Regions from separate parts of the Bacillus sp. MBGLi79 genome, predicted to be linked through region 1. Evidence: riboswitches for the same ligand, from Rfam matches in the RefSeq annotation. Region 1 holds a riboswitch; each other region holds the start of a gene.
What was found. A riboswitch is a leader RNA that binds a small molecule or an ion and turns the genes downstream of it on or off. The one in region 1 is predicted to bind S-adenosylmethionine.

Region 1 (4,193 bases):
TGCTGTGATGAGAAATCGCAGCGGGTCTTCTGATACTTTGATTGACAGATTGCCGCTTGTCGCAGGGAACCAATCCCTTTCCGCAAGCTCTTTTTTTACCTCGGCAAGTTCGTGCCATTTTTGCTCAGGGTCCATTCTTTCACCTCCGCGGTCTCTTCAAGTATTCGCTTTACATCACGGAAATCGCCGAATCCCGCATGCCTCAGGCCGAGTCCCTCACATTCCCGCAGCAAATAATCGCGCGCGATGCACAAATCGGAACATTTGGCAGCTTCAACATCTGTAACAGAGTCCCCGATCATGACAACAAAATCGTCCCGGCCTTTCAGCCGGCGGATGATAGAAGGCTTGCAGCAGCCGCATTCATTTCCGCAGCTGCCGTCACACGGATACGGCCAGCGGATCTCGATATTGCGCCCTGAAAAGTCGGCCTCATTGCAGTAAATGCGTTCCTTTTCGACAATGCCTTCAAGCAGTGGATAGACGAAAAAGTCCATCCCTCCGCTCACGACGTAAAACGGAAGACCCTGCTCATCCAGGAAAGAGACAAACTCTGTAAACCCGGGGCGGATCTCGGCTTGTTTCAGTACATATCCCATAATGTCCTCCTTCAGGCTTGTCGGCAGCAATTGAAACATTTTGCCGACCCCGTCCTTAATCGATATGTCCCTGGACAGAACCCCGTCTTTTAAAGCGAGCCACTCTTCTGGAGCAAATTGTTTCATAATGCTGATGATGTTGTCGTTCGTTGTAATGGTTCCGTCAAAATCGCAAATGATAAGCGGCTGCTTCATACGGAAACCTCAACCCTTCCCCATTTTTCAAGGGCGAGCTTCAAATCGGGAGAACGCTTTGCTTTTTCTTCGACTGGCTCCGCTTCCAGGACGGCATCAATGATCGCCCGAAACGCTCTTCCTCCGCCTGCCGCTCCGTTTGGATGCCCGTGAATCCCCCCGCCTGCGTTGATGATATGGTCAATGCCGAAGTCTTTCATCAAGAGCGGCACCATGCCGGGGTGAATACCGGCCGACGGAACGGCGAATGTCGGTTTAAAAACGTCTTCCTTCGTGCATTCATCATATATGGCAAGCGCATCCTGCTTCGGCAGAGCAACGCTTCCGTACGGTGAAGGGAACAGGCTGAAATCAGCACCCGCATACCGGTTGAGCTTGCCGAGCAAAAGCGAATGGGAAAAACCGTAATGCGGCGACGAAGTGAGTGCGCCGCTTACTGCCGGGTGCGCCATGATCGGCAGCGGGATGTCGTCGTCTTCCGCAAGGCTTTGCAAAACATCGAGCCCGTAGGCAAACACATTCAGCAGCAACACATCGGCTCCGAGCTCGGCTGCTTTTCTCGCCTTCGATTTCAGCTCCATTGTCCTACCCGTCAGGTTGACGGCATACAGCGTTTTGCGCCCTGTTTCTTCAAAAGCTGCCTCAAGCACTTTTTTTCCTTCCGTGATTCGTTTTTCAAAGGGGGCACTGCCTGTTTCGAATAAGATTTCATCGTCCTTGATCAAATCCACTCCGCCGAGCGCCTGCTGTCTGAGCTGTTCCTTCAAGTCTTCCATATCGCGGCCGATGACGCCTTTAAAAATGCTCATCAACAGAGGCCTTTCAAATTCGCCGATTTTTTTCCGGATCCCGTATACGCCGAATTTCGGGCCCGGCAATGATCGTTTAAAAGATTGTGAAAACTCCAAATCCGCCAATTTGATTTTTCCGTCGAGAGACAGCTTTCCAAAAACGGTCGTCAGCACAGCGGGAATGTCGCTTGTAAAATTGGCTTCCGGATAAGCGATGGTGACCGTTGCCTGTTTTTCCCCCAGCGCGCTTTCTGTTTCTTCGACCTTGACGACGCGTCCTTTATGCTTTTTCAGCTGTTCCTGCTTTAAGAGCGGCAGATCTGTCCACGACCCGACCGTCAGTCCGATCGCGATTTGCTCGGCCCGCTTTTCTGCGTCACATCCTTGATCTGTCAAAACATATGTTGCCAAAAGTTCACTCATTCTGTAGCTCCTTCCTGCTTCATGCATATAAAAAACCTCTTTTGCTGCTTTAGCTAAAAGAGGTTTCGCATTTCAGGTTCGAATCCTTATCTCTCAGCGTCAGCTGCAAGAATTAGCACCGTGCTTAAAAAGTCGGTTGCCGGGCTTCATCGGGCTTGTCCCTCTGCCTGCTCTTGATAAGAATATTGATTTTATAAATTATTTTGAATTATCCCATCGTTTTTCCCGGTTGTCAATGACTGTGGCCGGTCTTTTTGAATATATTCAGCTTGGCAATGCGCGAAGCCGCTTCCCGGAGCCGCTCTTCGCTTGTCAAGAGGCCGACTCTCACATAGCCTTCTCCGTATTTGCCGAAGCCGATGCCGGGCGCTGTGACGACATTCGCTTTTTCGAGAAGCAGATCGGAAAAAGCCTCAGATGTATACCCGTCAGGGACAGGCATCCAGGCGAAAAAAGAACCTTGCGGAGCATCCGCGTGCCAACCGATTTCACGGACCGCACGAATCCATACATCCCGCCTTTTTTCGTAGCGCTCATTTTGCTCCTTGACACACGCTTGGTCTGATAGAAGCGCGACTGCCGCGGCGTCTTGGACCGCTTTAAAAAGGCTGACATACATATGGTCCTGATAAAGGTTCAGCGCTTCGATCACAGAGGCGTTGCCAACTGCAAACCCGACCCGCCATCCAGCCATATTATACGTTTTGGAAAGCGTGTAAATTTCGATTCCTGTGTCTTTTGCCCCCTCCGTTTCGAGAAAGCTGACAGGCCTCTTGCCGTCGTAGCCGATCGCACCGTAGGCAAAATCGTGGACGACGCAAATTCCGTTCGACTTGGCAAACCGGACAGTCTCTTCGAAAAAAACAGGCGTGGCTTGGGCACCGGTTGGATTGTTTGGATAATTTAAATACATGAGCTTCGCTTTTTCTTTCACTTCCTTCGGAATCCGGCTGTAGTCAGGCAGAAACTGATTGCCCGCTGTAAGCGGCATCGTTTCCATGTTCGCTCTTGCCAGCTCAACGCCCGACCAGTAGTCGGGATAGCCGGGATCGGGAACGAGCACGGCATCCCCCGGATTTAACAAACATTGCGGAAGCTCGACAAGACCGGCTTTTCCGCCGAACAATACAGCGACTTCGCGTTCGGGATCGAGCTCTACACCGTATTCCCTTCGATAGAACGCGGCTGCCGCCTCCTTGAGTGAACGGCTGCCGCGAAAGGAGGAATACTGATGGTTTTCAGGGTTGCGAACGGCTTGCGCCATTGTATCAACGATGTGATCAGGTGTCGGCTGATCGGGATTCCCCTGGCCGAGATTGATCACATCATGGCCGGCGGCGATTTTTTCATTCACCTTTTTCACCAAGGAAGCGAAAAACTGCTCAGGCAGCTGTTTCAGCACATCTGAAAGCTCAAATTTCATATGATTCACCCGCTTTTGAAAAATTCTTGAAATGATAGTCCATCATCATATATTGTTAAATGTAAAATGTAAAGAAAAAAATGAGGTGATCCAGATTGAAGCTGACAATTTCATGTCTGCAATTCGATATCGCATACGGCAATCCTTCTGAAAATTTTAAAAAAGCGGAGCAGCTGATCGAACAGGAAAGCCGAAAAGCGGATGTTCTTCTCCTTCCCGAGCTGTGGACGACGGGTTATGATTTAAAAAATCTCGGCTCCATCGCAGATGAAGAAGGCAGGCAAACGAAGAGATGGCTGCAGGAAACGGCAAAAGCAAACCGTGTCCATATCATATGCGGCTCTGTCGCCGTTAAGAAAAAAAGCGGTGTGTACAATATCATGTACATCGCAGACAAAAACGGACATTTGATCAAAGAATACAGCAAAGCTCACCTTTTCCAGCTGATGGACGAACACCTCTATTTGTCAGCGGGCTCAGGCGACGGGAGCTTCGAGCTTGAAGGGATCCCGGCTGCGGGGTTTATCTGCTACGACATCCGTTTCCCGGAATGGATCAGAAAACATACGAAGGAAGGTGCGGGCATCATCTTTGTATCGGCGGAATGGCCGCTCGCCCGCCTCGATCACTGGCAAAGCCTTTTAAAAGCCAGAGCGATTGAAAATCAGTGCTTTGTCGCAGCCTGCAACCGAGCGGGAAGTGACCCGGCAAACGAATTTGCGGGCCACAGCATCATCATTGATCCGCTCGGCCGCACCCTCG
Region 2 (4,193 bases), 2.1 Mb from region 1:
ATCTTCTTATTGTAGTGCTGTAAAAAATGGAGGGATTCAATTGAGCATACCAAAAGATTTGCGTTACTCAGGAGAACACGAATGGGTAAAAGTTGAAGGAGAAAAAGCCAGAATCGGAATTACGCATTTTGCCCAGTCCGAGCTAGGCGACATCGTGTTTGTCGAACTTCCTGAAGTGGGCGCTGAAATCAAAGCGGACGAGCCATTCGGCAGTGTTGAATCCGTTAAAACGGTATCTGAGCTTTATGCGCCGATTAACGGAACTGTTGTGGAAGTAAACGAAGATCTTGATGACAGTCCGGAATTCGTCAACGAATCTCCGTACGAAAAAGCATGGATGATCGTCGTTGAGCCGACTGACGCTTCTGAAATTGAAAAACTGATGACAGCAGAGCAATACGAAGAGATGACACAAGAAGACTAAAACAGGATAGCCGTAAAAGCAATTGGACACGCTAACGTTATGGGAGGTGTCCAATATGGCTTTCGACAAACAAAAGCTCGATGTCACCAACGACGTGACAGGCCGCTTTCAAAATGGCCGGCTCTCGTTATATCATGATAATGAGATGATCGGCCAAATGACAAGCATGAATGAATATGAGCTTAAGTCCGGTTATTCCTTTGAAAATGAGAAGTTTTATAAGACAGCCGATGTGGTCTCTGGTGACGACGCAAAATATGTAGATTGTGACTACGAAAACGGCTGGTGTTAAATGTAGGCGGTGAATTTCACTGCCTTCTTTTACAATCTGAACGTTTCAAATTTGACGCGGCAGGTGAAGAAGATGGATGAGCTGGAAAAGGTTATGATTGTCGAGGGGAAATCAGATAAAGAGAAAATCGAAAGCGTCCTGAATGAACCGGTGCGCATTATCTGCACAAACGGAACAATCAGCCAGCTGAAGCTTGAGGAATTGGCTGACGAGCTTTATGATAAAGACGTCTATATATTAGTTGATGCTGATGAATCAGGCGAGAAATTGAGAAAACAGCTGAAGCGTGAATTTAATGAAGCCTGCCATCTCCATATCGACAGAGCCTATAAGGAAGTAGCGGCTGCGCCCAGGCACCATGTCGCCTCTGTATTGCTGCGTGCGAATCTGAATGTCCATACTATTTTTCTTGAAAGAAAGTCCCGAGGTGTATAGCATGAAAGAACTCCAAGAACACGAACTTGATCACATTGAAGATGATGTGTACCTTCTATATTTATATACTCCGTTTTGCGGCACCTGCCAGCTTGCAAGCAAAATGCTGACAGTGGTGAAAGAAATGCTGCCTGATGTCGCCTTCTATCAAAACAATGTCAATTACTCTCCGACATTTGCAAAAGCATATCAAATTGAAAGCGTCCCTTGTTTTCTGCTGTTTAAAGGCGGAAAGGTGGTCGAAAGAGGATATGCGTTTCATTCCGTTTCTTATTTATATGAGCTGATCAAACAAAAATCATCTTCCGCATCCCAATTATGACATATTTCTCAGCATATCCAACGAAATTGTCGTTCGTTTTATAAAGGGGTTCTTGCGACAGAGAGAGAAATGTGTATGTATGACCAACAAATAGGAGGTTGTACATATGGAGAAAGCGGAAGTTTTAGAAGATGAGTATCAGCATCTGTTTTTAAAACCCCTTTTGAATGCCTCAACATTGCTCATTACCTTTCAAGGAGAAGCAGAAGCCTTAACCGTCTCAATAAACGAACAGGGAGAAATGAAAAAAGTTTCTCCGCCCCAAACGTCCAACCTGACCTTTTACGGAAACCAAACGGAAATTATTGATTTATTGCACGGAGATATTTCCCTTCAGCACTTGATTCAGAGCGGAAGCCTCAAAGTAAAGGGGTCATTCAGGGCCCTGTTAAAGCTAGAAGCCATTCTCTGGCTGACAAATGGATTTTTTCAGAGGATTTCAAAGAATTGAAAAATAATAAATTATTATAATAGTAAAAGTTGTCATCATTTATTTTATTGACATTTAATCATTCGCCGTGCTATTCTACATTAAGAATTTCCGGACGAAAAAGACTATATATTTCTCTTATCAAGAGAGGTGGAGGGAAGTGCCCTATGAAGCCCGGCAACCATCAACGCTGTTGAAATGGTGCCAATTCACACGAAGCGTTCAGCTTTGAAAGATGAGAGAAAGGCATTTTATATAAGCCTTTCTGCTCAAGTGTGCAGAAAGGCTTTTCTTTTGCAGAAAAAACCGGAAGATTTCTTAGAATAGTGTTAAGGCAGGTGATTGCTTTGATCAATCTTCAGGATGTTTCAAAAGTTTACAAGTCGAAACATGGAGATGTCAATGCTGTCCAAAATGTCTCGCTTTCCATTAAAAAAGGTGAGATTTTTGGAATTATAGGATATAGCGGAGCTGGTAAGAGTTCCTTAATCCGTCTGCTGAACGGCCTTGAGAAACCAACCTCAGGAACCGTGGAAGTGGCGGGAACAAAGATTAATGAAGTAAATGGACGCGGTTTAAGAAAAGCACGCCATGAGATCAGTATGATTTTCCAGCATTTCAATTTGCTTTGGTCGCGGACTGTCAGAGATAATATCATGTTTCCTTTAGAAATTGCCGGGGTGAAAAAGAGCGAGCGGATCAAGCGCGCCAATGAACTGATTAAACTGGTAGGTTTAGAAGGAAAAGAAAAATCATATCCGTCCCAGCTGAGCGGCGGTCAGAAGCAGCGTGTCGGAATTGCCAGAGCGCTTGCAAACAATCCGAAGGTTCTCCTTTGTGACGAAGCGACATCAGCATTAGATCCGCAAACGACAGATTCAATTCTGGATCTATTGTCCGATATTAATGAAAGACTCGGTTTGACGATTGTGCTGATTACGCACGAAATGCATGTCATCCGCAAAATCTGCAACAGAGTCGCCGTCATGGAAAACGGTAAGGTGGTCGAAGAAGGCGAGGTTCTCGACGTCTTCAAAAATCCAAAGGAACAAATGACAAAACGATTTGTTCAACAGGTGACAGAGCCAGAAGAAACGAAAGAGACGCTTCAGCACCTTCTTGATGATACAGCATCAGGAAAAATGGTTCAGCTCACATTTGTCGGTGAGTCAGCTGAACAGCCTCTGATTACAGAGATGATCAGAAACTTCAATGTCAGCGTCAATATTCTGCAAGGGAAAATTTCGCAGACGAAGGATGGAGCTTACGGTTCACTGTTCATCCACATTGACGGAGACGAGGAAGAAGTGCAAAACGTGATCCGGTTCATTAATGACAAACAGGTGAAAGCAGAGGTGATCACGAATGTTTGAAAAATACTTCCCGAACGTTGATTTAACTGAATTATGGAACGCGACCTATGAAACACTTTATATGACGCTGATTTCTTTACTGTTTGCTTTTGTCATCGGGGTCATCCTCGGCTTGCTGCTCTTTCTGACGAGCAAAGGAAGCCTCTGGCAGAATAAAGCGGTCAACTCTGTGATTGCTGCCGTTGTTAACATATTCAGATCGATTCCGTTCCTTATTTTAATTATTTTACTATTAGGGTTTACGAAGTTTTTAGTCGGCACGATCTTAGGGCCAAACGCCGCATTGCCGGCGCTGGTTATCGGCTCGGCACCGTTTTACGCACGTCTTGTTGAAATCGCGCTGCGTGAGGTGGATAAAGGTGTGATTGAAGCCGCTAAATCAATGGGCGCGAAAACGTCTACGATCATTTTCAAAGTGCTGATTCCGGAATCAATGCCGGCACTTATTTCTGGCATTACGGTTACAGCCATCGCTTTGATCGGCTCAACGGCAATTGCCGGAGCCATTGGTTCAGGCGGCCTTGGAAACCTTGCGTACGTAGAAGGATATCAGTCTAATAACGCTGATGTTACCTTCGTTGCGACTGTGTTTATTTTAATCATCGTATTTATTATTCAAATCATCGGTGATTTAATAACAAATATTATAGACAAACGATAAGGGAGGATTTACATTGAAAAAGCTATTTTTAGGTGCATTACTGCTTGTATTTGCAGGAGTTATGGCTGCCTGCGGTTCGAATAACGGCGCTGAATCCGGCAAGAAAGAAATTGTCGTTGCAGCAACGAAAACACCGCATGCGGAAATTTTAAAAGAAGCTGAACCATTGCTGAAAGAAAAAGGCTATACGCTGAAAGTGAAAGTGCTTAGTGATTACAAAATGTACAATAAAGCTTTAGCTGATAAAGAAGTGGAC
Region 3 (4,193 bases), 1.7 Mb from region 1:
GGAGTACAGCCGCGCTCAAGAAGGCTCTTTCCTCTCATCCCTTCAGGCATAACGGCAGCAACGTGCAGAAGCATTTTTTTCAGGCCGGACGGAATGCGTTCAAATGGTTTGAGCGAAAGCGGTTCACGGTAAATGTTATATCCGCCGAAGAGCTCATCCGCTCCTTCACCTGATAAAGCAACCGTTACATGTTTTTTCGCTTCTTTTGCAACAAAGTACAACGGAATCGCTGCCGGATCAGCAAGCGGGTCATCAAAATGCCATACGATCTTCGGAAGCTCATTCATGTATTCCTCAGGCGAAATGACTTTGCTGATATTTTCAATGCCCAGCGCCGCTGCAGTTTCTTTCGCTACATCGACTTCACTGAAGCCCTGCTGTTCAAAGCCGACTGAGAATGTTTTTAAGCTTGGATGAAATTCCTTCGCAACAGACACAATAAAGGAAGAATCAATTCCGCCAGACAGGAATGAACCGACAGGAACGTCACTTCTCATATGAACGTTTACAGAGTCATAGATCGCGTCTCTGACTTCTTTTACAAGCTTGTCTTCTTCAGTCTGAACCGGCTTGAAGTTCGCTTTGAAATACGTCTTGAATGTGATATCGCCGTCCGGGCGGATTGTGAACTGTGAACCCGGCTCTACTTTTTTCACATGGGCATCAAGCGTGTTTGGTTCAGGAACAAATTGGAAAGACATGTACTGCTGCAATGCCTCTTTGTCTATTTCAATATCATTCTGAGCAACCATTAAACTTTTTCTCTCTGAGGCAAAATAAACCTGATCATTGATCGTTGTGTAGTACAACGGTTTAATGCCGAATGGATCTCTTGCTCCATAAAGCACATGATCGTTTTTATTCCAAATCAGAAAGGCAAACATACCGCGCAATTTGGACGCCGCTTCTTCTTTATAATGACGGTAAGTCGCAAGAAGAACCTCTGTGTCCGAATCCGTGTTGAATGTGTACCCCTTTGCTTCAAGCTCTTCTCTCAGTTCAATATAGTTATAGATTTCCCCGTTAAAGATAATCCAATATGTTTCATCTTCATATGATAAAGGCTGTCCGCCATTTTCTACATCAATAATGCTGAGACGTCTGAATCCGAATCCGACGTGCTCATCATGGAAATATCCATCACTGTCAGGACCGCGGTGAACGATCATTTGGTTCATTTGTTTGATTAGTTCTTCTTGATCAGCGGTTTGAGCTAACGGATGCTTGTTAAAAACCCCGACAAATCCACACATAGTATTGCCTCCATAATTAAAATTGTCATCATTGAACCCCTATTTATAGACGCTGTGAATAGTATTTGGTTTCACAGTTATGTAAAAAAATAAACATGAATACAACGATAAAAAAGGAAAGCCGCTTAACCAGTAAGCGGCTATAAAATTATTCTCCTAACGCTTCTTTACGCAGCTGCTCCGCTTTGTCTGTACGCTCCCATGGAAGGTCAACATCGTGACGTCCAAAGTGGCCGTACGCAGCAGTTTGTTTGTAGATCGGACGGCGTAAATCAAGCATTTTGATAATGCCGGCAGGTCGTAAATCAAAGTTATTGCGGACAACTTCAATCAGTTTTTCCTCAGAAGCTTTTCCGGAACCGAACGTGTTGATTGAGATTGACACAGGCTGTGCAACACCAATCGCGTAAGCAAGCTGTACTTCGCAAGAATCAGCAAGCTCAGCCGCAACGATGTTTTTCGCAACGTATCTTGCTGCATAAGCCGCAGAACGGTCTACCTTCGTCGCATCCTTTCCTGAGAACGCGCCTCCGCCGTGGCGTGCATAGCCGCCGTACGTATCAACGATGATTTTGCGTCCTGTAAGTCCCGCATCCCCTTGAGGGCCTCCGATTACGAAACGTCCTGTTGGGTTGATGAAATATTTTGTTTCTTCATCAATCAGCTCTTTAGGAACAACCGGATTGATGACATGTTCTTTAATGTTACGCTGAATTTGCTCAAGTGTAATTTCAGGGTGATGCTGAGTTGAAATAACAATCGCGTCAATGCGGACAGGCTTGTTATTTTCATCGTACTCAACCGTTACCTGTGTTTTGCCGTCAGGGCGAAGGTACGGAAGAATATCTTCTTTACGGACTTCACTTAGGCGGCGGGCTAATTTATGAGCAAGTGAAATTGGAAGAGGCATAAGCTCTTTCGTTTCGTTGCACGCATAACCGAACATTAAACCTTGGTCACCAGCACCGATCGCTTCAATTTCTTCTTCGCTCATTGTGCCTTCACGGGCTTCAAGCGCTTGGTCTACACCCATTGCGATATCAGCAGACTGCTCATCAATTGATGTTAAAACCGCACAAGTTTCCGCATCAAATCCGTATTTCGCACGTGTGTATCCGATTTCTTTAATGGTTTGGCGCACTGTTTTTGGAATGTCAACATACGTAGATGTTGTGATCTCTCCGCTGACAAGAACCAAACCAGTTGTCACAGATGTTTCACAAGCAACACGCGCGTTAGGGTCTTTCTTTAAAATTTCATCTAAAATGCTGTCAGAAATCTGGTCACAGATTTTATCTGGATGCCCCTCCGTAACAGATTCTGATGTAAATAAACGACGATTTTTACTCATGATTTGCTTCCTCCTGCACAAGGTCTCCCGATAGACCTTGCATATATGATACGGAACTCGCTCCCTCTTATACAATGTAACGTTATATTAGAGAATGTTAATTGGCATATTTATGAAATAAAAAAACCTTTTCCATCGAGGAAAGGGTTTGGTCTTTGTGCCTTTCACTCTTATCGCTCAAGGAATCATACAACCTTGCAACAGGTTAGCACCTTGGTTGTCTCACTCAGTTCAACATAATAAATAACAGAGAAACCGGTTGCTGGGCTTCATAGGGCCTGTCCCTCCGCCAGCTCGGGATAAGAGTATCCGCTCAATGAAATATCTTATCGTAAAAGGGTTTGCAATGTCAATATGATTCAGAAGAAATAGGCACCTATATTGAGGGAAAACAATGGAAATGCACACACAAAAAATGATAAATAGTATAGACTATTTGAAAATATATGTTATACTAATTCACAATTAGCAAAACACAAAAAACGATAAAGGAAGGTTTCATATGAACTCAGTTGATTTGACCGCTGATTTACAAGCCTTATTAACAAGTCCAAATGTGCGTCATAATTTATCAGCAGCACAGCTAACAGAAAAAGTACTCTCCCGAAACGAAGGCATTTTAACATCCACGGGTGCTGTTCGCGCGACAACAGGCGCTTACACAGGACGTTCACCTAAAGATAAATTCATCGTGGAGGAAGAAAGCACGAAAAATAAGATCGATTGGGGCCCGGTGAATCAGCCGATTTCAGAAGAAGCGTTTGATCGACTTTATACGAAAGTTGTCAGCTACCTGAAACAGCGAGATGAGCTGTTTGTTTTCGAAGGATTTGCGGGAGCAGACGAGAAATACAGGCTGCCGATCACTGTCGTAAATGAGTTCGCATGGCACAATTTATTTGCGCGGCAGCTGTTCATCCGTCCGGAAGGCAATGATAAGAAAACAGTTGAGCAGCCGTTCACCATTCTTTCTGCTCCGCATTTCAAAGCGGACCCAAAAACAGACGGCACTCATTCCGAAACGTTTATTATTGTCTCTTTCGAAAAACGGACGATTTTAATCGGGGGAACAGAGTATGCCGGAGAAATGAAGAAGTCCATTTTCTCCATTATGAATTTCCTGCTGCCTGAAAGAGATATTTTATCCATGCACTGCTCCGCCAATGTCGGTGAAAAAGGTGATGTCGCCCTTTTCTTCGGACTGTCAGGAACAGGAAAGACCACTCTTTCAGCCGATGCTGACCGCAAGCTGATCGGTGACGATGAACATGGCTGGTCTGATACAGGCGTCTTTAATATCGAAGGCGGATGCTACGCTAAGTGCATTCACTTAAGCGAGGAGAAGGAACCTCAGATCTTTAACGCAATCCGTTTCGGATCAGTTCTCGAGAATGTCGTTGTTGATGAAGACACACGTGAAGCCAATTATGATGATTCCTTCTATACTGAAAACACGCGGGCAGCTTACCCGATCCATATGATTGATAACATCGTGACTCCAAGCATGGCAGGCCATCCGTCTGCAATTGTATTTTTGACGGCTGATGCCTTCGGAGTCCTGCCGCCGATCAGCAAACTGACGAAGGAAC

Region 2: it holds a riboswitch for S-adenosylmethionine, as region 1 does, so the genes downstream of both, metN (methionine ABC transporter ATP-binding protein MetN) here and mtnW (2,3-diketo-5-methylthiopentyl-1-phosphate enolase) in region 1, are expected to answer to the same signal.
Region 3: it holds a riboswitch for S-adenosylmethionine, as region 1 does, so the genes downstream of both, metK (methionine adenosyltransferase) here and mtnW (2,3-diketo-5-methylthiopentyl-1-phosphate enolase) in region 1, are expected to answer to the same signal.

The regions. Positions count from the first base shown of each region.
Region 1 covers NZ_CP026521.1:1,697,794-1,701,986, reverse strand. The annotation lists gene C1T29_RS08640 (methylthioribulose 1-phosphate dehydratase) at 1-135, opposite strand, end outside; gene mtnX (2-hydroxy-3-keto-5-methylthiopentenyl-1-phosphate phosphatase) at 96-794, opposite strand; gene mtnW (2,3-diketo-5-methylthiopentyl-1-phosphate enolase) at 791-2,008, opposite strand; SAM riboswitch class I at 2,092-2,191, opposite strand; gene C1T29_RS08625 (pyridoxal phosphate-dependent aminotransferase) at 2,241-3,431, opposite strand; gene C1T29_RS08620 (carbon-nitrogen family hydrolase) at 3,527-4,193, shown strand, end outside.
Region 2 covers NZ_CP026521.1:3,775,986-3,780,178, reverse strand. The annotation lists gene gcvH (glycine cleavage system protein GcvH) at 41-424, shown strand; gene C1T29_RS19315 (YusG family protein) at 480-716, shown strand; gene C1T29_RS19310 (toprim domain-containing protein) at 789-1,151, shown strand; gene C1T29_RS19305 (thioredoxin family protein) at 1,153-1,473, shown strand; gene C1T29_RS19300 (SCP2 sterol-binding domain-containing protein) at 1,580-1,924, shown strand; SAM riboswitch class I at 2,039-2,145, shown strand; gene metN (methionine ABC transporter ATP-binding protein MetN) at 2,251-3,276, shown strand; gene metP (methionine ABC transporter permease MetP) at 3,269-3,937, shown strand; gene metQ (methionine ABC transporter substrate-binding lipoprotein MetQ) at 3,951-4,193, shown strand, end outside.
Region 3 covers NZ_CP026521.1:3,378,092-3,382,284, forward strand. The annotation lists gene asnB (asparagine synthase (glutamine-hydrolyzing)) at 1-1,253, opposite strand, end outside; gene metK (methionine adenosyltransferase) at 1,402-2,604, opposite strand; SAM riboswitch class I at 2,772-2,910, opposite strand; gene pckA (phosphoenolpyruvate carboxykinase (ATP)) at 3,107-4,193, shown strand, end outside.